Regions from separate parts of the Paenibacillus sp. 23TSA30-6 genome, predicted to be linked through region 3. Evidence: riboswitches for the same ligand, from Rfam matches in the RefSeq annotation. Region 3 holds a riboswitch; each other region holds the start of a gene.

Region 1 (8,102 bases), on a different contig from region 3:
ATACCTTCGTGGGGACTGGCAGCGGCGTGAGCGGATTTCCCAAAGAATTCGAACTGTACAGCATCAATTGCCAGCGATTTGCCGGATTTTTCATAGCGGTCATAAGGATGTGTCATGAGCGCTATATCGCAATCATCGAACAAACCGGCAGCCGCCATGGGAACCTTGGCACCGCGCGTTTCCTCGGCAGGTGTGCCGTATACTCGTATTTCTCCGCCGATCTCGTCAATGACTGATTTGAGGCCGACAGCAGCTCCTGTACTCATCATACAGATCAAATGATGTCCACATGCGTGTCCCAAGCCTTTCAGAGCGTCATATTCCGCCAGAAAAGCGATGACTGGCCCGGGTTTGGCTGCTTTATAAGTCGCAATAAAAGCCGTTTCTATATCCATAACAGGGGACTGAACTTCAAATCCGTGAAAAGCCAATTCCTCTTTTAGACGGGCAGAGGCCAAAAATTCCTCATTTCCCAGTTCAGGGTTGGCACCAATATATAAAGAAATGTCCTTGAAACGTGCTGCATGCTGCTCAATGGTGCGTTGGATCGTATTTTTGTTATTCATGGAAAAACTCCTTTGTAAAAGCTGAAATGTAGGTATTACGTCAGGTATGCTGAAATTGTACTATAACATTCATTGCATATTCATGCATATTCATTTATAATGACACAATCTTATTTATTATAAAGAATTTAAGGAGAGAAAAAAAGATTGAAAAAGGCATATCGTTTTACCGCCCTGATTTTGACGGCGGTTATCTTGCTGCTGGCTGGTCTTCCTATGCTCACTGCATACGGAACGGAAGCGAAGACACAGCAAAAACTTGTACTCGGCATGAGTGCCGATTTTCCGCCGTATGAGTTTCATAAAGTAATTAACGGTAAGGATACCATTGTAGGCTTTGACGTTGATATTGCCAATGAAATTGCCAAGGATCTGGGTGCAGAGCTGGTTATTGAGGACATGAGCTTTGACTCGTTGCTGCCTGCACTGCAAAGTGGTCGTGTAGACCTGGTACTGTCTGGTATGACACCAACGGATGAACGCAGAAAGAGCATTGATTTTTCGGATGTATACTACCACTCCAAGCAAGTCATTATGGTACGTCCGGAGGATAAGGACAAATATCCGACGATGGCTGCTTTGAAAGGCGAGAAGATCGGCGCACAAAAGGGCAGTATTCAGGAAGAGATTGCTCAAAAAGTGCCCAATGTCTCTGTAACTTCGCTGGATAAAATCTCCGACCTGGTGCTCCAGCTTCGGACACAGCGTATTAACGCTGTCGTGATTGAAGACACTGTCGCTAAAGGATACACATTGGATGGCACTGTAACACTTGCCAAGGCGGTGCCTGAGGAAGCAGGAGCAGAAACGGCTGTAGGTATTCGTAAAGGAAATACTGAACTGCTGGCATCTGTAAATAAAACGTTGGCTCGCCTGAAAGCAGACGGGTCTATTGAAAAGTTTTCCACGGAAGCGAGTGCGCTCTCTGCGGATCGACAGGCTTCTTCCCATAACATCGTGGATATATTTTGGAAATATCGCAGCTTTTACGTTACGGGTATCGGCTACACGTTGTTGCTGTCTGCGCTCGGGGTACTGTTCGGATTTATCATTGGTCTGATCATCTCTCTGCTGCGGATGAGTGGTGTACGTATCATTGAATGGTTGGGTACGGCCTACGTAGAGGTACTACGTGGTACACCTATGCTGGTACAGCTTATGATCATCCATTATGGGGTTGCTTTGACGCTGGGCGTTAATTTTACGCCACTTCAGTCCGGTATTATTACGTTATCTCTGAATAGCTCGGCATATCTGGCTGAAATTTTCCGTGCAGGTATCCAGGCAGTGGACCGTGGTCAGATGGAAGCAGCCCGTTCACTCGGTATGGGACGAGGCAAAGCTATGCGTCACGTCATTTTACCGCAAGCGTTCAAGTCTGTACTGCCTGCGATCGGCAATGAGTTTATTACGATTATTAAAGAGTCCTCCATCATTTCTACCATCGGTATGGTGGATATTATGTATCAGGCTCAAGTCATTAAGAACATCACCTACGAAGGATTAAGTCCGTTCGTCATCGCGGCTGCTATTTATTTTGTAATGACATTCAGCTTGTCGAAGCTGTTGGGTTTATGGGAAAGGAAGTTGAGAGCCAGTGATCACCGTTAAACAACTGCGTAAATCGTTCGGCAAAAATGAAATTTTAAAAGGCATTGATATAGATATTGCCAAAGGCGAGGTTGTTGTCGTCATTGGCCCGAGTGGTTCGGGGAAAAGTACATTTTTACGTTGTATGAATCTGCTGGAGCAGCCGACCGTTGGGGAGATTTTGTTTGAGGGCGAGCCGATTACAGCCCGTGGTCATAATATTAATGCGACTCGTGAGAAAATGGGGATGGTGTTCCAGCATTTCAACCTGTTCCCGCACAAAACGGTGCTGCAAAATTTGACGCTTGCGCCGACTCAGGTTAGAGGCCAGTCAGCAAAGGAAGCAGAGAAAATTGCGCTGGAGCTGCTGCGCACCGTTGGACTTGAAGACAAAAAGGACACCTATCCCAATCAGCTATCCGGTGGACAGAAGCAGCGGATTGCGATTGCACGCGCCTTGGCGATGCAGCCGCATGTGATGCTCTTCGATGAGCCGACTTCCGCTTTGGACCCTGAAATGGTCGGAGAGGTGCTGGACGTGATGAAGAAGCTGGCTGAGGGTGGCATGACGATGGTCATCGTAACGCATGAGATGGGCTTTGCCCGCGAGGTAGGAGACCGCATTATCTTTATGGATAACGGTCAAATTGTGGAGCAAGGTACACCGGAGCAGGTTTTTGGCACTCCAAGCCATGATCGTACCCGGGATTTTCTTGCCAAGGTTTTGTAAGAAATGAGCTTGTAAAGGCTATGAAGCAAGCCCTCCACGGTGAAAGTTTGACGGGAGGGCTTTTTCTTTTTTTGTCATCCTCGTTCAGATTTTTGTAACTGATTTCGATTTCATAATGACAAAATTGTAACAGATGTAGTATGATGTTCAAGGTTCCCAACATTTTCATGCAGATAAGGTTACAAAATTGTGATATTATGCAGTGAGCCAAAACTTACCTGGGCAGCAGACAGCAACGACAGACGCTGAATGCGGGACCCAAAACCATGGGAAGTGCGGGGGACGTAACAACGGCAGTCACTTCTGATCCGTCTTCATACGAATGGATGGAAGGTGCCTAGGGGTGAATTGCATTAGCATAGGGCTTCTCCTGAGTCCGAATCCGACAGCTAACTTCGCAGGCATATTAGAGGAGGTACATATCTTTTGAAACATCTGAAACGTATTGGAAAAACAATGAAATTTGCAGTGCTGGCCGCAGCTATCGCAGGATTGGCACAGACAGCAGGGGTAGCCGACGCCGCTTCGCTTCATACCGCCAAGGAAGGTGATACCTTCTTTTTGCTTGCTCAGCGTTACGGGGTATCTGTAGAGGATCTGCAAAAGGAGAACCCGGATGTTGCTGCCAGCAATATATATGCAGGAGTACAAATTAAGGTTCCGGACGAGAACAAGGTAAAAGTCGCTTCGGATTCGAAGCCTCAGCTTTTGTCCGAGAAAGCGCCGGCCGGTGACGGTCAACAGGTTGAAGCATGGGGCAAAACATTTAACTACAGCAAAGTAGTTGATGTGAAGGCCACAGCGTATTCCGCAGCAGCCAGTGAAAATGGAAAATGGGGAGCAGTAGACTATTTCGGAAATCCGCTTAAGCTCGGTACGATTGCCGTAGACCCAAGCGTAATTCCTTTAGGTACGAAAGTGTTGGTTACAGGCTATTCCCATCCAGGGCTGCCGGATCAATCTTTTATAGCGGTAGCTCGCGATAAGGGCAGTGCCATTACGGGGAAACGGATTGATATTTTCATTCCGGGTAGCCCATCTTTTGTGAGTGACTTTGGTTTCCAAAATGTGAAGCTGTACGTCATTGATAAATAGTCTGTATAAACCAATGAATTATATTTACATAATATATATTATGTAAACCAATATCAAATAACTTAATCGCCGGTCCTGATTCATATGGGCTTTGTCGATTAATAAAGGGCTGTCTTGACTAGCAGAATGCATCTGCTCGTAAGACAGCCCTTTACTGTTATTTCCGCTCCGAGGTGTGAAGTAGCCGTGGAACCGTGACAAATTTGTACCCCTTGGCTTTCAGCGCTTGAATAAGACCCGGCAGGGATTGAACAGTGCCTTTCAGGTTGGAGCTTTGACCACCGCCTGCGTGCATTAAAATGATGGAGCCTGGTCCGGTAGCCGGGATCACATTACGCTGAATTTGTGTTTTACTCAGTCCCTTCCAATCGAGGGAGTCTACGTTCCAATTGACAATCATGTAGCCGTGACTACGCGCCCACTGGATCTGAGGCTCCGTAATTTCACCATAAGGCGGGCGAATCAGCTTGGGTCGAAAGCCAACGGTGGCCTCCAAAATATGTTCTGTTTTCTTAATCTGGTTGCGAAAGCGTTCCGGTGAAGCCTTCCTAAAATCCGGATGGGTATAGGAATGGTTGCCTAAGGCATGGCCTTCACGTACGATACGGCGAATCATGCCCGAGTGTTTTTCCGCACGGTGACCGACGATAAAGAAGGTGGCTTTGATACCATTCGCGTGCAAAATGTCCAGAACCTGCGGCGTATACCGTGAATCAGGCACGTCATCAAAAGTCAGGGCAATTTGCTGCGTATGCGGGCCGCACATTTTAAAAATATCCGAATGTTTTTTTCGAAGCATAGCTAATGTGGGAGTGGCTCGTTGTCTGCTCTTTTGTGCTGAAGAAACAACAACCGCTTCCTTGGGATGAGTCGTTCCGGTATCGGGAGGCGCATCCGCGTGAACGGGAAAACTCGAAAATGCTAGTAACAGTGCCATGATTGGCAATATTCCCCTGTACGGCATATGTATCCCCCTTTCCGTGCAGTGGTACCCCTGTTGCTTTCATTTAGTATGTACCTGCCATGTTGAAATTATGCTGCTGAACAGGTTAGACTATTGAATGGTTGAGTGGAAATGCAGCACAATACGGATGTAAGTGCAGATCTCGAAGCTAAACGCACATATTCTATTAAACCTGACCGAAAACAACAGCATTTTCGCAAGTTTTAGCCTTTTAATGGATTCGGTATCCAGTGATAGCTGGTGTATAATGAGATTGCAATTCATATTGTACAGAGTTGGAATTAAAGGAAGGATGGATAAAAGTGACCGACTTGTTTACTCCTTATCAATTAAAGGGACTTTCTTTAAAAAACCGGATTGTAATGCCCCCCATGTGCCAATATAGTGTGGAGGCCAAAGATGGAAAGCCAAATGATTGGCATCATGTCCATTATGTTAGCCGGGCAGTAGGTGGTACCGGGCTGATTATTGTGGAAATGACGGCGGTCCACCCGGATGGACGTATTACAGATCATGATCTGGGCATTTGGAGTGACGAGCATATTCCTGCATACCGTAAAATAGTGGAGGAAGTCCACAAGTACGGTGCCAAAATCGGAATTCAATTAGGTCATGCCGGACGAAAGGCTGAAGATGCCGACTTGCCTGTTGCACCGTCCTCGATAGCCTTTAGCGAACGTTTCAAGGAGCCGCATGCTTTAACGACAGCCGAAGCCAGGGAACTGGTTCAGGCTTATAAGGAAGGCGCGCGCCGCGCGGTGGAAGCCGGGTTTGATACGGTAGAAATTCATGGCGCTCACGGTTATCTGATCCATCAATTTCATTCACCTTTAACGAACACCAGAGAAGATGAGTATGGACAGGATCTATCGCTGTTCGGTGTTGAAGTGATTCAGGCTGTTAAAGAGGTACTTCCGTCTGATATGCCTGTGTTGATGCGGATATCCGCCAAAGAGTATGTCGAAAACGGATATAATGTGGAATACATAGCGGGCATAGGGGAACGATATCGTGATGCAGGTGTGGATATTTTTCACATCTCCTCTGGTGGCGAGGGGCCGATTGGTTCTAACGGCGGTCCATCTGCGCGAGCGGGATATCAGGTGGATTTGGCACATAAAATACGTGAAAAGCTGAATGTACCTGTAATCGCTGTCGGTCTGCTGGACGATTATGAGGATGCCCGGCGGGTGATTCAGCAAAAAGAAGCTGATCTGGTAGCGATAGGGCGCGCCATGCTGCGCGATCCGTATTGGGCGTTGCATGCATCGCGGGATCTGAAAGTACAGGCGGATATCCCGGAGCCATACTTGCGTGGTTTTTAGAATGTACTTTAAATGTACTTTATCGGATAATATTTTTGAAACTCTATTTGCAAAGCTTGCGTAAACATGTGTACAGAGCTTAAAATTTAAGCATTCAACTCTAGGAGGAACTTCACATGTCTATTTTCAAACGTTTAAGAGATCTTACGATGTCCAATATCAACTCCATTATTGACAAGGCCGAAGATCCAGTTAAAATGACGGATCAATACATTCGTGATATGCAAGAGGACTTGGAAGATGCAGAGAAAGCGGTAGCCGCTCAGATTGCCATTGAGAAGAGATTTAAACAGCAATATGAAGAGCAGGCCGCTTTGGTGAAAAAACGTGAAGAGCAGGCTCATACGGCAGCAAAAGCGCAAAATGTGGATCTGGCTCGCCGTGCGTTGGAAGAAAAGAAATCTGCTGAGCAAAAAATGACCGAGTTCAAGACGGGCTACGAGCAGAATAAAGCGGCAGCCGATAACCTGCGTGGTAAGCTGGATGAAATGCGCAGACAACTGATGGAAATGAAGAACAAGCGTGAAACGCTGGTTGCCCGTTATAATGCAGCCAAAGCGCAAACAGAAATTAACAAAGCGATGAACGGTTTTAGCTCCGATACGGCAACTGCTGGGCTGAAGCGTATGGAAGAAAAAATGCTGCAAGCAGAAGCGCGTGCTGAAGCAAGCAACGAAATGTCCTCTAAGGAAAAATCGCTGGATGAGGAATTTAAGGAGCTTGATAAGAAAAGCGCCGTGGACGATGAGCTTGCTGCTTTGTTGAAGCAATACGATAATAAATAAGGTTATAAGCATGGCCGCCTGCGTGGCTGCAAAGGAAGCGAAGGGGAACCGTTTTCTCCTTCGCTTTTCCCTGCCTGGAGGCGTGAATCAACATATATGAAGGTCAAGAAGATGTGGAGGATGGTATGAAATGCATTTTTTAGAAACGATGAAAGCGATGCTTGTATGGACTGGCGCGGGTGCCGTTTTGTTGTTCGTATTGATGTACATTGATTCTTTATTTACGAAGTATAAGGATTTTGCAGAAGTGAAAGCCGGTAATATGGCCGTAACGGTCCGGTTAATTATGAAGCTGTTTGCACAAGGGTATATTTTGTCAAGCTCGATTGCTACAGCTAACAATTTGCTGGAGGCGCTTGTGTATTCTGTGATCGCTTTTGTCATTCTGTTTGTTTTGGAAGTTATCGTTCGTCTCTTGCTTCGGTACTGGGCACAGCTTGATCTGGATAAAGGCACGCAGGAAGGCAAAATTGGCTTTGGTCTGTTTTCAGGTACGCTTCATCTGGTCGGTGCTTTGATCATTGCCGCATGTTTTTAGGCTAAAGAAAAGCAGGGGGAATCATCATGGGTGTATGGAAACGCATTTCAAATCTGTTTGCCAAGCCGGAGCCACCAAAAGCGGAAAAAAGCATGCTTCATTTAAATCCGGGCGATATCTGTGAAGTGTCTCTTGTCACATATGAAGTGGTAGGCCGAGTACACAACCGTGCTCGGAATGCCGTTGTTTTGACGCTTCAGGATGGTAATCAAGTTAGCTACCTTCACATTGAGGAACGGGAAACGCTGCAATTTGGACTGTACCAGGCCATCGACGGCAGACTGGACAACCCGGAGGAAGTGCCAACGATTCTGGAGCTGGATGATACTACATATCATTTGGAAGAGCAGTATTTTGGGCATGTTACGGTTATGGGCCGTGCTCCTTTTCAACAGGGTGGAGAGCAGCACGTTTGGCAGTATCAGTCAGATGATTACCATTTGCTGCGTGTAGAGTGGCAGGATGGTCGCTTTATGCTATATGAAGGAGAAGAAGTAATTACCGGAGAC
Region 2 (8,102 bases), on a different contig from region 3:
TCAAAATCAAGCTGTATCTCGACCCATCGCACAAGGAGCTCAAGGGACGCTATATGAGCGCAGCCAAGGCCGCTCTTTCCTATTACAGCAAGTGGTACGGGCCTTATCCATACTCGACCCTGTCCATCGTTGTACCACCCAAAGCAGGCAGCGGCGCGGGCGGCATGGAGTATCCCACACTCATTACGGCTGCAGCGGCGGATAATCCGAATCCCGGCTATAGTCTGGAGCGGACGGTCGTTCATGAGATTGGGCATCAATATTTCTATGGAATGGTGGCAAACAACGAATTCGAGGAACCATGGCTGGATGAAGGCTTTACCTCTTATGCAGAGGAACGACTCATGGAGCAGGAATATGGGCTCGTCCCTAACTTGCCGTTACAGTCTGGACAGGTATCATCCCCTCAGCCGTTAAACCGTGAGTCTTGGAAGTACGGCTCGGCTGCTAAATATGCACAAAATGCCTATTCTCGGGGCAAACTGGTGCTGCGTGGCATTGAACGACAGGTCGGCGCGAAAAAAATGGATCGCATTATGCGTACCTACGTCCAGACCTACCGATTCAAGCATCCATCCTCGCAGAATTTTCAGCGTATCGTCGAAAGAGTCACCGGACGTTCGTGGAGCCACTATTTTGAACAATATGTATACGACGGCCAGATGGCGGATTTTTCAGTGGATCGCATTACGAACCGCAAGCTGGCCAATGGATACGAAGCAACCATTACACTCAGCAAAAAAGGGGCGGATTATCCCAAGGTCCCTGTTCAATTTACCTTCAAGGACGGCACAACGATATTTAAGGCATGGGACGGAACGGGCAAAAGCACCACCTATCGACTAAAAAGCGCATCTCCGGTCTCCCATGTGATTGTTGATCCGCTGTACACGATTGCGCTGGAGAACAAGCATATCAACAACAACCTGAAGGCCGAACTGAACGAAAAAACCCAGACCCGTTGGAGCATAAGTGTAACCAAGCTGCTGGAGACACTGCTTGGAAGTCTGTCATGGTGAGGTGTCTATAGATGCGTACTGTTATAAAAGAAGGCTGGGCGCTTGTGCGCATACAATTTTATATTGTCATCATTTTGTTTCTGTATCGACTGCTATGGGGCGTTTTTCTCTATCGGCTGGTACAATCCGCCGTTACTCCCCTGCTGCTGCGCTACCCCGATCAGGGTCAAAATGAACTGGGACAGACGTTGTTTTGGATGGAGAGCCAGATTGCCCTGACGGACAACCAAGAGGTTCATATGTATCTGTGGATACTACTGGGGGCAACGGTGCTGCGTACACTGATTACCCCCTTCATCCGGGCGGGAATATACCAAAGTCTGCACACCCATGCGACCGAGCCACAGAGTCTGTCCTTTTTCCGCGGAATGAAACGTCATGGCTTGTCATCGCTGATCTATTACGTCATCGAGCTTGGACTCCTGCTGCTCCCTGCTTTCTGGGTGGTGCCTAAGCTCTACCCTATCGTGGCAGGGGCGCTGCAATCTCCCGCCTATCTCCTGCATGTGCTGCCCTATGCCATCGGTTGGATTGCTTATGGCTGGTTCATCCGCCAGTGCATCCTGTACATGCAGCTAGGCACCGTAGGTGGTCACGCCATACAATCGTCGCTGCTTGCCTTCTTTCGCCAAATCCTCCCGGCTATCGGTATTTCGCTTCTGCTCGGTGCAGGTGTACTGCTCGTCCTTGGTCTATTCGGCACCATGGCGATGATTTGGACTGGTATGCTGGCACTCATTCTCCAGCAAACGTATCATTTTGTTACCAGTCTGGTCAGGCTATGGCACATCAGTTCACAGTACCGACTATGGCATACCGATATCTCCGGCAGAGGTTGAACCTTCACTCCGTTCCTCCCGAACAATTTCTGGCTGTCCAAAGACAACTATCCATCTCCATTCATATCCAGGCAAACGGCACATAACTGAATACTCTTAACAAAATCTGTTCCCGCGATAAAGGGAGCAGATTTTTTTGTAACTTTTTGCGATGAAACATTTGCCAAAGCCAGCCGACTTTGTTACAATAATCGCAGTGAACTGATAGTAACAACTTTGTAATCTTTATTGTAACCTTTACCTTAAAAACATCGTTATCGTGAATATTGCTCTCCAAGGTGCACATCTTAAGTTAAGCCTAATTCCTGGCACCTGGGAAGCGGGGGAACCAGTTTGGGTGAATTGATCTCGCAACAGAGTGGTCATAGGGGAACCTTCTACCGAATCCTTAAGCTAACCTCGCAGGCATTGGAAGGGGTATATTTTTTTTGAAGAAGAAGCTAACGATCGCAGCCATGGGTCTCGCCATTGCCTTTACATCTTTTACATTCGGTGGAGGAAGTGCATTTGCAGACTCTAAGATGGACCAGGTCATCCAAGATGCCAAAGGAACGAACTACAGAAGCGGAGGCACTACACTCGACGGGTTCGATTGCTCCGGCTTCACAATGTATGTATATCACAAACTAGGAATTAATCTGCCCCATCAATCCGGATCACAATTCAAAATGGGATCTTCCGTATCCCGCGACGAAATGAGACCTGGTGACCTGGTGTTCTTCAACACCACAGGAAGAGGCATTTCCCATGTAGGTATCTTCGTAGGTGAAGGGAAATTTGCCCACTCCTCATCTTCACGTGGTGTAGTTGTTAGCTCACTGGACGAAAACTATTACGCTAACCGCTATGTCGGTGCAAAAAGAATTATGAGCACAGACGCTTACCACGCTGTAGCTTCTGAAACTCCTGATGACGACAACGTAGAATAACTAACGAACAGCAAACTAACCCTGAGCCGCAATTTGATTCTGGCCGGAATCGAATTGCGGTTTTTTATGTCCACAACATCAGAAACGTTATCGTTACTGACGAACTGACACCTCAAAAGGTTTCAGATTTTGCGAACATCGTCGGTTTTACCGTCACAGCTGGGGGAGCATATGAGCAGTAAAGCTTTCTTATTGAATGTATACCCGACTTGGGTATGAAATAAACACCGCTTGCCAATCCCCTGCAACTTGTCTACAATCTGTTGTTAATGGTTTAAGTACTTGTAAAAGGAGGATGGGGAGACATGCCGGCCTCAATATCTAACTACCGGATCGTACCGATGGACGAACAGCAGGCGGCTGCGATATGTGAGTGGCGCTATGATCCACCCTACAACATATACGGCTGGCTACCTTGGGAACAAATGAAGGCACTTGAAGTCGAATTTGGAAGCCCCACGCTTCGCCAAGAGCAATATGTTGCTGTACTGGATGACGAGAACACGCTAACCGGATTTGCTCAATATTTCCCGATGATTGGAGTGACCCGGCTGGGTCTGGGAATGCACCCCCAATTATGTGGACATGGCAGAGGCGCCGATTTTGTCCGTGCCATTGCCGAGGAAGCCAGACGACGCAACCCGGAGAATGAAATTGATCTGGAGGTACTGACCTGGAATGGGCGCGCCATTCGGGCTTACAAGGCAGCCGGATTTGAGATTACGGATACCTATGAACGTCAGACTCCCGATGGCAAAAAGCCGTTTCATTGTATGGTATATCATCCTGACCCCCAGCCTCATGTTCAATGATAAAAGCGCCTTCGGCATACAACGGCATTGTTGTATATCGAAGGCGCTTTTATCATATGGCAGACCATGATCAGCTCAATGACTGCTACGCATTTTCTCAAAAGCTTCATTATATTGTTGGGCTTCCTTAATATCTACGGCCATAATGCCACCGTCATCCCAGGAGGTTAAGCGCAGGGTCACGGTCTTATAATCAATCGTAATGAATGGATGATGATTAAATGCTTCCGATATAGCAGCAACTTCATCCACGAATGCAATCCCTTTCATAAAACTGGAAAAATTATATTTGCGGACAATCCAGCGTCCTTCCTCCAGTTCCCAGCCCTCCAGCTTCTCCAGATGTGCTTCAATCTCTTCTTGTGTAAAAGGCATGTTACGACTCCTCCCCTTTTATACGGAAGCCTTTCAGCCGCTTGAATGCGACCAAAACTACGATATAGTGGTGTCCATATTACCACGGCCCCGTTGATAAATCCATAAGACGGACCTGTTCAAATCAAAGGTACCGACGTTAGCTCCTCATCCCCAATGAGCACATAGATACGGTGCTGCTCCGGTTCATAGATGACAACGCCGCTGCCCACAGCGATAACGGGCTCTGTACCCAGCGCATAAAACAGGTCTTCAGCCAGCGCTTCATTGACTTCCTGACGCCCTGCCGGGTCCAGCCTGTCCCAATCTTCTGCTTCCATTTCGAAAAATTCATAGCTATCCGGAATGTGTCCCACAGCCTCTGTCAAATCGTTCAAAATTTGTTCATACTCCCGTCCGTGCTTCACTCCCATGCCATTTCCTCCAATTCTTCCACCATTCATTAGATAATCACCTTATTATACCGGAAATTCGTACTTAACAAAAAAGAGAGTTTTGTCGATAAATACTATAATCCGTCTTGTAATGACGTGCCTGGGGCAAGGACGACCCCGGCGGCATGAAAGGATTCAAAATCTATTCTCATGGATGAGGTGTATCATGCAAATTTCAACCATTATCGGACTTGTACTCGGGATTATGTCATTGGTCGTCGGGATGATTCTCAAAGGCGCGCCAGTGATCAACTTGGTCAACAATCCCGCTGCTTACATGATTATTTTTGTCGGAACGGCAGCAAGTATTTTTATGGCCTTCCCGATGGCAGAAATTAAACGGATTCCAAAACTGTTCAAGGTTATTTTCACGGAACAAAAGCTTTTGGACCGTAAAGAGCTCATCGGCACGTTTACCGAATGGGCATCCATTACCCGTCGCGAAGGCCTGTTAGCGCTGGAATCCAAGGTAGAGGAGATCGACGATCTCTTTATGCGTGGCGGTATGCGTATGATTATTGATGGTAATGATCAGGAATTCGTACGTGACGTTCTGATGGAGGACATTAATGCTACTGAAGATCGACACCGCTCAGGTGCGCTGATTTTCTCTCAGGCTGGTATGTACGCTCCGACGCTCGGGGTACTCGGTGCCGTCGTAGGTCTGATTGCCGCTCTAGCCGACCTTAGTGACATGGAAAAGCTGTCTCATGCCATTGCGGCTGCCTTTATTGCGACGTTGCTCGGTATTTTTACAGGTTACGTCCTGTGGCATCCAATGTCCAATAAGCTGAAACGGTTATCCAAAAAAGAAGTAGAGCTTAAATTAATGATGGTCGAAGGCCTGCTCTCGATTCAATCAGGTATATCCACCATTGCGATCAGCCAGAAGCTGACGATATTCCTGACTCCGACCGAACGGGCTACCCTGGCCGAGAAGGATGGGGATTCCGGTGAGTAAAAAAAGACATGAACCGCACGAGGAGCATGCCGACGAAAGCTGGCTGTTGCCATATTCCGACTTGATGACCCTTCTGCTAGCTCTTTTCATCGTCTTATTCGGGATGAGTTCGCTCGACGCCAAAAAATTCGAGGAAATGGCCCAATCCATGAGTTCAGCCTTTAACGGAGGCTCAGGGATTCTGGAGCACTCTGCTGCCAATCCATCGTCACAATCCGCAGATATGGGCAAAAATAAAGAACAGGTAACACAACCTATAAAGTCTAAAGCCACTTCTACGGCTGAACTGCAAAAGCAACTCGCCCAGCGGGAAGAAGAGGATTTGAAAAAGCTCAAAAAGCAGATGGATCAGTATATTGAAAATAATGGTCTGACTCCGCTGCTCAATACGAAGCTGAACCAATCCCAGCTCATGATCACCATTAGCGATAACGCCTTGTTTTCATCGGGTCAGGCTGAGGTAAAACCGGAAGCACGAAAGCTGGCCAAGTCCATCTCCAGCATGCTCCAGCAATTTCCTGGCTATGATGTCATCGTATCAGGCCATACAGATAATGTGCCGATTTCCAATAGTCAGTTTCCGTCCAACTTTGATTTGAGTGCCAAACGATCTCTGAATTTCTTGCGCATTTTGCTGCTCAATCCGCAGCTTGATCCAACCAAATTTGTATCCATCGGTTATGGTGAGTATCGTCCACTAGCAAGCAATCAGGATGGTCAAGGACGCTCCAAAAACCGCCGTGTCGAAATTTCCGTACTACGTAAATATCAGAACGGCACACAAGTTATCAGTCCTACCTCAAGCTCGAATGAAGGTTGATTATGCATATGTTATATAGACAAAGGCACCGCCGCATTTTTTATGCAGCTGGTGCCTTTTCATTGTGCTATTCCACTCTGCCTCTTGTCCTATCCATTGCCGTACCATCTATCAGCCATGAGAAGCCCTCAGGCTTAGCTGAGTGTATAATTCAGCATCTCACCTAGTTCCTGCTTCTCCGTCTCTGTCAGGTCACGCCAGGCGCCTCTCTGAAGCGACCCCAAACGAATATTCATAATCCGTAGACGTTGCAGCTTCTTCACTTCATAGCCAAAGGCAGCACACATGCGCCGGATCTGACGGTTTTTCCCTTCCGTCAAGATGATGCGGAATACGTACTCAGATACACGCGTCACTTCGCAGGGGAGCGTCCGCTGACCGAGTATTTTTACACCTGTGGACATCCCCTGCACGAAAGATGGTGTGACGGGTCGATCCACCGTTACGATATACTCCTTCTCATGCTTGCCTTCCGCCCGTAAAATCTTATTCACAATGTCTCCGTCATTCGTAAGTAAAATGAGACCTTCCGAATCTTTATCCAGACGTCCGATGGGAAAAATCCGTTGCGGATGCCCCACAAAGTCGACGACATTCCCTCGAATGTGGCTTTCTGTCGTGCTTGTAATCCCCACCGGCTTGTTCAATGCAATATATACGTGACCGGACTTTTCACGGAGTGGCTTGCCGTTCACACGGACGTCGTCGCCCTCCTCCGCCTGACTGCCCAGCACCGCCACCTCGCCGTTAATCGTCACGCGGCCGCTCTCTACCAGCTTGTCCGCCTCCCGGCGCGAGCAAAAACCGGTTTCGCTGATAAACTTGTTAATGCGCAACCTGTGTACCCTCCATTTCTACTGTCACGCTTCCTTCTGCTGCCCATCCAATGGCTCAGGCTCGGCAGTTGGAAGCTGCACAAGGGCTGTCGTTCCCTCTCCCTCTATGCTATCAATATCCAGTGTGCCTTTATGACTCTGTATAATACGCTGGCTGACCATAAGTCCGAGTCCTGTACCTGTTTCCTTGTTTGTGAAAAAAGGTTCCCCCAGCTTGGACAGCATTTCTGCCGGAATACCCGTCCCTTGGTCCCGTATGAAGATTTTAACGCTTTCTCCCTCCAAGAACAAATGAATCGTTATCGTACCACCCTTGCTCATGGCCTCCATACTATTTTTAAGCAAATTAATGAATACCTGTTTTAACTGGTTTTCTTCGGCGTATACGAGGGCAGGCTCCTCCGTTACCTGTAGATTGAACACAATGCCTAGCAGATGCGCCTGACTATCAAGCAAGGAAATGACGTCACTTACAATATAACGCACATCTTTTTTCTGAAAATGTACCGCCTGCGGCTTTGCCAATATTAAAAATTCGCTGACGATCAGATTAATACGATCCAGCTCGGACAACATAATATCATTATGCTTCAGATTCAGCACTTTATTTTGCTGCTGTAACTGGAGGAATCCGCGTAGCGTGGTCAGCGGATTGCGAATTTCGTGCGCAACTCCTGCCGCCAGTTGTCCTACCGTCGTCAGTTTCTCCGATCTGCGCAGCAATTCCTCCATCCGGTTGCGGCCTGTAATGTCACGGGAGACGCTGATGAATCCCAGTATCTCGCCTTCTTCATCCAGAATGGGCGACATGCTCATACTAATCTCTACCGTACTTCCATCCTTGCGCATTCGAATGGACTCAATAGATACCATACTCTCTCCTTGAAGCAATCTTTCCTTCTGAAATTCGTACTCTTCCTCTTGCTGTGGCGGTACGAACTGGAGTTTACGTCCGACCAATTCTTTTTTGGTCCAGCCGTACAGGGCTTCAAAAGCATGATTGACCCGGATGATACGCTCATCCTGATCGGTCACATGAATCGCATCAGCGGTCTGATTAATGACAGACTCCAGATG
Region 3 (8,102 bases):
AATAAGCTCATTGAAATCGCTTCGTTTTTTGATGCCAGTCTGGACTGGATCATGTTGGGGCGGAATGTTCAGAGTGAGGTGCTGAAGGAATCGACAGACCCTTATTTTTTTGATGCAGATAGGCAACTGAATTGCCAGGGGGAACAGCTTAGCGAAACAGAAAAGGAATTTATACTTGAGTATATTGAATTTACTCGCTTCCGTAAAGAGAAAAAACAGGAAGATTCAACGGCAGAATAAACGGGTGCAGAATATTAAAGTGATGATTACCGAATAAGTATGGTTGCAATGAAGGTTGAAATTTTGGGAATAGTTCAAGAAAAGTTAGGGTGTCGGAGGGGATAATTTTGGGAGACCAAACGATTTATCAGCGGATTGAATCCTTGATTAAGGATCGGGGAATGACAAAGAAGGCGTTTTGTGAAAAGCTCAAAATCAGCTCGGGGAATCTTGGAGACTGGAGAAGAGGCAAAACAACACCGGGAACGATGCATTTAATCCAGATTTCGGACTTTTTTAATGTATCGCTGGATTGGTTAATGAAAGGCGTCAAGCCGGGTGAGGGCGTACTTCAGGAGCAGAAGGCTGCTTATTTTTTTGGAGTGATGGGGCCATTGAATTGCCAGGCAGAGGATCTGGATACAGAAGAACAGGATTTCATATTAGAATATGTGGAATTTGCGAAATATCGTAAGCAAAAAGGTGAGAATGACAAAACACAGCCTGAATGATCTTCTCGCTAAAGATCACTCAGGTTGAAAACCCGTAAAACGGACCGACGGGTTCGATTGACGAGTTTATTTGGGTTGCCGATGTTATAGCATGCCGCATGCTTGGGGGACGCTCACATCGTTGGTTTCAGAGTGGTGATGCCTCCTTATAATCGTTATCGTCGATGTTGAGGATTGCAGCAACTTGTTTTCTGTACCTTTGTGCTTTGCGGGTGCCGTGAATCAGATTGGACAAGCGTGAAGGCGGGATGTTATGCGTTTCACAAAATGATTTCTGATCCAGTCGAAGTTCGACAAGCCTTTGTTTGATGGCCCACCCGAAGGAGGTGACAGGCATTTTGTTGTTCAAGTGAAATCGCCCCTTACGGATTCTTGCGGAATAATTGGTGTGTTATAATAATCATCAGTAAACATGTTAGAATTAACCATCTAAAACTATGATACACGTTTATACGTGTTTTTACAATCTAAAATACGTAATTGAGATAAATTTATTACTTATTTAAGTGATAAATGGTTTGAATAATCCATCCAGAGCCTGTAAATGTGAGAAATGTCAGTTGTAATCTGGATAAAAAAAGCACTCTGCCACTGAAAAAAGTGGTGGAAGTGCTTTTGGCGTTGTGCTGGAAGGGTGAAAACAGGCATCAGGGGGATGCTGGAGGCGTATAATGGGGACAGACGAAGGAATTAGTCGAATCTTACCCGCGCTGGTGGTTGCTGCTCATATAGGGTGGCTGCGTAATGTAGGAGTTGGACCAGTGTCTTTGCAGAAGGCGACGCTGAAATGCGGTTGGCTCAGTCTCAGGGGTGTTGAATTGTTTCCATGCGTCTAGAAGCTCGTTGGTCATTCGTTGAATAACAGGATTTTTTTCCTCATAAGGAGGATGGAGTAGTTTGGAAGCATCTTCGACACAGAAGGACACTGCTGCGGCAAGGTAGCCGTGAATGGTTTGCTCTACATCATTTCCAAGAGAAACGTTAATCCAGGTATGAACGGTTGCGAGTGTGCCAATCGCATTGTATTGGATAAGTATAGCTTCGAGCTGGTCGAATTCAAGCCAAGGGTACAAAGCCTTAGCGAGCTTGAGCAGGCGTTGGCCGGATAAGCGTGACTCTTTCATGTGCTGTAGGGAAGAACGCTGGGCGTGCAGCATTTTATCAATAAGAGCGATACGCCAACCATCATTTTGCTGAACAGCGATATAAAGGCTTTTGATAGCCATGCCATCGAGGGATGTGAATTGAGGATGCAGATCGGTGCGTGCATAGTGTTCCAGGTCTTGCAGACAGGTTAAACGACCATTTCGAAACAGCTCCTTTAGCCCGTAGGAACGAGTGAAGCCACCGACAGGCAGGGAAGGGTCCAACAGCAATGCGTAGTTCAGCAAACGATTGCCTTTTTGCAAAGCGGTTCGCCTCCTTAGAGTATAATTTTATGTTATATTAAGTGACTTTAAAAATCGGATTAAGAAAAATTTTAGTGATATTATGTAATATATATTTACACTCAAGATGCTTGTATGTCAAATTAAATATTTTAATAGCTTTTATATGTTAGATTATATGACTTTAAAAATAATTATTGTATTTATGTTTACAAATAGAATACAAGGGAGTATAATAAATCTGTTGCCTCAAAACATTAGAATTTGCGGTCGTGGTGGAATGGCAGACACGCTATCTTGAGGGGGTAGTGGGCGTACGCCCGTGGAGGTTCGAGTCCTCTCGACCGCATTACATGCAAGACACAGTTAAAAAAGCATCCTGACACGTTTTTGGCGTGAAGGGATGCTTTTTTTTGTTATATCCCTTTTTTCCTAGCCACAGGAGCAGCCGCCTGGTTCGGCTGCTTGTGAACAGTGATGAAGTGGCTTGTAAGCTTTGCTACAAGAGCTTCTCTATATCCCCCGCCAGTTTATCCGGAGTTGTCTGTGGGGCGTAGCGCTTAAATACGTTACCTTCGCGTGTAATTAAAAATTTAGTAAAATTCCATTTGATCGCTTTGGAGCCTAGTACGCCCGGAGCTGTCCGGGTGAGGTAGCGGAATAAAGGGTGTGCCTGATCGCCATTGACATCTGTTTTGGCAAACATCGGGAACGTAACTCCATAGTTAATCTGGCAAAACTCCGAAATGTCCTCGCTGGAACCCGGCTCTTGCTTGGCAAACTGGTTGCTGGGGAAGCCCAGGATTTCAAGCCCCTGCTCATGGTACTGGTCATATAGCTCTTGTAGCGCCTTGTATTGAGGGGTTAGCCCGCATTTGCTGGCTGTATTCACGATAAGCAGAACTTTTCCTTCGTATGTGGACAACGGAATCTCTTTCCCTTGCAGGGTTTGTGCATCATATTCATAAACGGTCATGGTATCTCTCCTATTTACTATTTTACAATTAAATTGTAAGCAATTTAACGAGGGGTTGCAAGTCTATAATAGATGTATTGCACTGTCTGAAACTGTAAAATCGTATTTTGTTTAAAACGGCAAATGGCACTGCAAATGGGGCGAATTGCGGTGTTTCTCATCGTAAAAACAGGCTCAATCGGCGTTTATCAGGTGCATACAGCAGTTTTTCTTCCTCTTTTACAAAAAAAAGGGACAAAAAGCTCTCCATACGCCAATATTGACATGCCCATCATTTTCGAAAAGGGATGAAAAACCGAGCTTGAAGGAGCTGGGAGAAGGATATTCCAGTTGTAAGCGCTATTATTCATCTTCTTTGCTCCAAAGGCCGATTTATAACCCTGCAGGTGAGCTTTACAGTGTTCCTTGCGCGGGTGTATGATTCAAGACGTAATTTCAAATTAAGTGAATGAAGCAGCAACGAATTGTCTATAGCGCTGAATTTTGCAGTTGCAAAAGCGGGGGAACCAAGCGAGATCTATGCGGCTTTTAGAGGGCCGTGTGTCTCATGGGGTGAATTTTCCGGCCAAGTGCCAGAAATAGGGCGACTCTCACGTCCGAATCCGACAGCTAACCTCGTAAGCGTACAGGGAGAGGCAACAAACCGCCGTGTGCAACCATGGTTTATTTTATCATGGTTACGTAAGAAGCCGGAGGAAGCCTTTTTCCTTCGGCTTCTTTTTGTTGTCTTTTTATACCGGGAGAGGAGCTACTGATGGAAGGTCGGCTAATCATTGTCACTGCACCGAATGAATCGGGCAGAAATTTTGTGAAATTGCTTATGTACAAAAAACTGGCGTTTGCGGTTCTGACGAATAGCGCTCAGGAGGAACGACAGCTCAAAAAAATGGGTGTGGAGCATATTGTGCGCATCAATACGATGCAAGCAGGAAAATGGAATTTTCCCAAAAAAGAAATTGGCTGCGTGTATTTGTTTGAGAACAGCTTGAATCTGACGTGCCGTTTTCTGCAAATATGCCGGCCGCTGACATCAGATTCGGTCTATGTCATTACACAAGGCTGTAATCCTCAAGGGATTTATCGAGGTTTGGGAGCAGACCATGTGATCTACACTTTGAATGGAGAGGTGGGTTTCCTGTTGAACGGATAGTCGCTTACGGTATGGATAATATAAATTAATATTTTCGAATTCATTGTATGGTGATTTTACGAGGATGTAAGAATGACGATCTGAGGACCGATACGGGAGGGTATGAACATGATGGATATATACATGCTGCTCGTGATGGCTGTGAGTTATGGAGTGATACTGCTGTTTGTACGCTGGTGTGATGCGCAGACCTCCAAAGGAGGGCGAAAAGGATGATGGTTGTGCTTACGCTTACGGCGATTGTGTTTGTGTATTTAATCTACGCACTCCTGAATCCTGAAAAGTTCTAATCAGGTGAACAGGATCAAGCGGGCGGGGGACAGCAGATCGTGGATGAGACATCAGAGGCAGCGGGTTTTCGCAAACGTGTGCACTCGCCTGGTGCTATGAACCCGTCTGTTGTTCCAAACGCAGGAGCATTTTGAAGGAGGGAATAGATGATGGAGCTGCTGCAAATTGGAATTGTGATTGTGATATTGCTGCTCTTGGTGAAACCAGTGGGCACCTATATATATCATGTATTCTCAAATGAACCGAATCGGACAGATCGGGTGTTTGGCGGAACGGAGAAGCTGATTTATAAGGTTATAGGATTGAAAAAGCTGGAGAGCATGCGTTGGACCACGTACGTTATGAGCTTCATTGCTACGAATGTCGTGCTTGTGGCGATCAGCTATGTGCTGCTGCGCTTGCAGGGACTGCTTCCCGTTAATCCGTCTGGAAATGGCAATATGGAAGCGTCACTTGCTTTTAATACAGTGATCAGCTTTATGACCAATACGAATCTCCAGCATTATAGCGGAGAAAGCGGACTTACGTATTTGACGCAGATGGCGTTCGTTACGATGATGATGTTCACTTCGGCTGCTTCCGGTTTTTCGGTTGCTGCGGCTTTTATGAGAGGATTGACGCGGCGCGGTGAAGGGACGGGCAACTTTTTTCAGGATTTTATCAAAGCGATTATACGGATTTTTCTTCCATTGGCCTTTGTACTTACGCTGGTGCTGGTCGGACTGAAGGTACCGCAGACGCTTCAGTCTACGGCGGATATTACAACGCTGAGCGGAACACAGCAGCAGATTGCTTTGGGACCCGTTGCTTCGATGGAATCGATCAAGCATTTGGGCACGAACGGGGGCGGTTTCTATGGGGCCAACTCGGCGCATCCTTTTGAAAATCCAAATCCCTGGACGAATGTGCTGGAAATTTTGGCGATGTGGGTGATGCCGGCTTCGCTGCCGTATACCTTTGGACTGTTCGCCCGTAATCGCAAGCAGGGCTGGATTATTTTTAGCTCCATGATGGTATTGTTCCTCGTCTTCCTATCCATTACGTATGTGTCGGAGAAAACGGGCAATCCGTTGATTCATGCACTGGGTGTGGATGCTTCTCAGGGAAGCATGGAAGGGAAAGAGGTTCGCTTCGGCATTGGACAATCGGTGTTGTTCACGGCTGTAACGACGGCGGCAACCACTGGCTCGGTGAATAATATGCACGATACGCTGACCCCGCTGGGCGGTATGGCTGCTTTGGGTGAAATGATGCTGAACGTCATTTTCGGCGGTAAGGGCGTCGGGCTGATGAATATGCTGATGTATGCGATTCTGGGTGTGTTTATATGTGGATTGATGGTCGGCAGGACCCCGGAATTTATGGGCAGGAAAATTGAAGGCAAGGAAATGAAGCTGATCGCGATTGCCATTTTGGTACATCCGTTTCTCATTCTGGTGCCGACTGCGCTCGCTTTTATGAGTCATTGGGGATACGATGCGGTCACAAACCCCGGATATCACGGGTTGACTCAGGTGTTATATGAATATGCGTCATCTGCGGCTAATAACGGTTCGGGATTTGAAGGTCTTACGGATAACAACGTATTCTGGAACGCGACAACAGGGATTGTTATGTTCTTCGGACGATATGTATCGATTGTTGCACTGTTAGCTGTAGCGGCTTCATTGAATGCCAAAGCACCGACTCCAGTGACGACGGGCACACTTCGTACGGACAACAAGCTGTTTGGGGCGATTCTGATCGGGGTTGTGCTGCTGATTGGTGCTTTGACCTTCTTGCCCGTCATCGTATTGGGACCTGTGGCTGAATTTCTGACCATGTGAAGAAGATGAACATGAAGAAGAAAATGAGAATGGATGAACGGGGTGCTTGATCATGAAGGAACAACGCAAACGCATGCTGGACAAAAGCATCTTAAAGCATGCGATCAAGGATAGCTTTATGAAATTAAATCCGATGATCATGATGAAAAATCCTGTCATGTTCGTCGTGGAGATCGGCACATTGGTTGTGCTGCTCATGCTTCTGTTTCCCGGTTATTTTGGAACGGGTAATGAAATGGGCTTTAACCTGGCTGTTTTTATCATCCTGTTGTTCACGTTGCTCTTTGCTAACTTTGCTGAAGCGCTCGCAGAGGGTCGGGGTAAAGCACAAGCTGCCTCTTTGAAAAAATCTAAGCAGGATACACAAGCCAACAAGCTTGTCGGGGATGAGATTCAGGTGGTCAGCTCGACCGAGCTGCGCAAAGGTGACATTGTGATGGTGTCCCAGGGCGACATGATTCCGAGCGATGGTGAGGTGATTGAAGGTCTTGCCTCAGTGGATGAATCGGCGATTACGGGAGAATCGGCTCCAGTGATCAAGGAATCAGGTGGTGATTTTTGCTCGGTAACCGGCGGGACGCGCGTGGTCAGTGACCGAATTAAGGTGCGGATTACGACAGAGCCGGGTGAGACGTTCATAGATAAAATGATTTCGCTCGTGGAAGGCGCACAGCGGCAAAAGACGCCGAACGAAATTGCGCTGAATACCCTGTTGATCAGCTTGACGATTATTTTTCTGATCGTGGTGGTGACGCTGGCACCGATTGCCCGTCATTTTAACATTGACCTGCCTGTTCCCGTGCTGATCTCGTTGCTGGTCTGCCTGATTCCTACAACGATTGGAGGACTGTTGTCAGCCATCGGGATTGCCGGTATGGACCGGGTCACCCAGTTTAACGTGCTGGCCATGTCAGGCAAGGCAGTAGAAGCATCCGGGGACATCAACACGATGATTTTGGACAAAACAGGGACAATCACCTTCGGTAACCGGATGGCGAGCCAATTCGTGCCTGTAGGCGGCGTAGAGGAGACAGAGTTAGTGAAGTGGGCTGCGATGAGTTCGATGAAGGATGAGACGCCTGAGGGGCGCTCAGTTCTGGAGCTGATGCGTAAGCAGGAGCACACGCTGGATGAATCCTTGGCAGCAGGCGGGACCTTTATCGAGTTCAAGGCGGAAACCCGGATGAGCGGTCTGGATCTGGCTGATGGACAAAAGGTACGTAAGGGCGCGGTGGACTCTGTCCGGCAGTGGGTACTATCGCAAAACGGCAGCGTTCCAGCCGATCTGGAGGAAAAAGCGAATCAGGTGGCCTCTGAAGGAGGTACGCCGCTGGCTGTCGCGCTGGATGATCGGATATATGGCATTATTTATTTGAAGGACACGGTGAAGCCGGGCATGAAGGAGCGATTCGATCAGCTCCGGGAAATGGGCATACGCACGATCATGTGTACCGGGGATAATCCGCTGACAGCCGCGACAATTGCACGGGAAGCGGGTGTGGATGATTTTGTGGCTGAAAGCAAGCCGGAGGACAAAATCGCAGTCATCCGCCGTGAGCAGGAGCTGGGCAAGCTTGTTGCCATGACCGGAGACGGTACGAATGATGCTCCTGCGTTAGCACAGGCTGACGTCGGGCTGGCCATGAACAGTGGTACGATCGCGGCCAAGGAAGCCGCCAATATGGTAGACCTGGATTCCGATCCGTCCAAAATTATTGAGGTGGTCGCTATCGGCAAGCA

What was found. A riboswitch is a leader RNA that binds a small molecule or an ion and turns the genes downstream of it on or off. The one in region 3 is predicted to bind cyclic di-AMP.
Region 1: another riboswitch for cyclic di-AMP. It lies ahead of E0698_RS07380 (3D domain-containing protein); the one in region 3 lies ahead of E0698_RS01685 (hypothetical protein).
Region 2: another riboswitch for cyclic di-AMP. It lies ahead of E0698_RS21815 (C40 family peptidase); the one in region 3 lies ahead of E0698_RS01685 (hypothetical protein).

Annotation. Positions count from the first base shown of each region.
Region 1 is NZ_SLTL01000006.1:99,268-107,369, reverse strand. Features, by position in the region: gene E0698_RS07395 (M20 family metallopeptidase) at 1-566, opposite strand, end outside; gene E0698_RS07390 (ABC transporter substrate-binding protein/permease) at 714-2,177, shown strand; gene E0698_RS07385 (ATP-binding cassette domain-containing protein) at 2,164-2,886, shown strand; cyclic di-AMP (ydaO/yuaA leader) riboswitch at 3,133-3,305, shown strand; gene E0698_RS07380 (3D domain-containing protein) at 3,313-3,981, shown strand; gene E0698_RS07375 (polysaccharide deacetylase family protein) at 4,139-4,945, opposite strand; gene E0698_RS07370 (NADH:flavin oxidoreductase/NADH oxidase) at 5,248-6,270, shown strand; gene E0698_RS07365 (PspA/IM30 family protein) at 6,387-7,055, shown strand; gene E0698_RS07360 (DUF350 domain-containing protein) at 7,186-7,593, shown strand; gene E0698_RS07355 (DUF4178 domain-containing protein) at 7,620-8,102, shown strand, end outside.
Region 2 is NZ_SLTL01000030.1:47,838-55,939, forward strand. Features, by position in the region: gene E0698_RS21805 (M1 family metallopeptidase) at 1-1,019, shown strand, start outside; gene E0698_RS21810 (hypothetical protein) at 1,031-1,858, shown strand; cyclic di-AMP (ydaO/yuaA leader) riboswitch at 2,144-2,281, shown strand; gene E0698_RS21815 (C40 family peptidase) at 2,287-2,787, shown strand; gene E0698_RS21820 (GNAT family N-acetyltransferase) at 3,093-3,599, shown strand; gene E0698_RS21825 (4a-hydroxytetrahydrobiopterin dehydratase) at 3,675-3,974, opposite strand; gene E0698_RS21830 (hypothetical protein) at 4,094-4,387, opposite strand; gene motA (flagellar motor stator protein MotA) at 4,575-5,369, shown strand; gene E0698_RS21840 (flagellar motor protein MotB) at 5,362-6,189, shown strand; gene rluF (23S rRNA pseudouridine(2604) synthase RluF) at 6,324-7,025, opposite strand; gene E0698_RS21850 (PAS domain S-box protein) at 7,050-8,102, opposite strand, start outside.
Region 3 is NZ_SLTL01000001.1:318,864-326,965, forward strand. Features, by position in the region: gene E0698_RS01650 (helix-turn-helix domain-containing protein) at 1-240, shown strand, start outside; gene E0698_RS01655 (helix-turn-helix domain-containing protein) at 348-731, shown strand; gene E0698_RS01660 (XRE family transcriptional regulator) at 859-1,080, opposite strand; gene E0698_RS01665 (urease accessory UreF family protein) at 1,433-2,122, opposite strand; tRNA gene E0698_RS01670 (tRNA-Leu) at 2,386-2,468, shown strand; gene E0698_RS01675 (glutathione peroxidase) at 2,619-3,095, opposite strand; gene E0698_RS01680 (hypothetical protein) at 3,219-3,386, shown strand; cyclic di-AMP (ydaO/yuaA leader) riboswitch at 3,560-3,735, shown strand; gene E0698_RS01685 (hypothetical protein) at 3,850-4,245, shown strand; gene kdpF (K(+)-transporting ATPase subunit F) at 4,461-4,535, shown strand; gene kdpA (potassium-transporting ATPase subunit KdpA) at 4,686-6,362, shown strand; gene kdpB (potassium-transporting ATPase subunit KdpB) at 6,415-8,102, shown strand, end outside.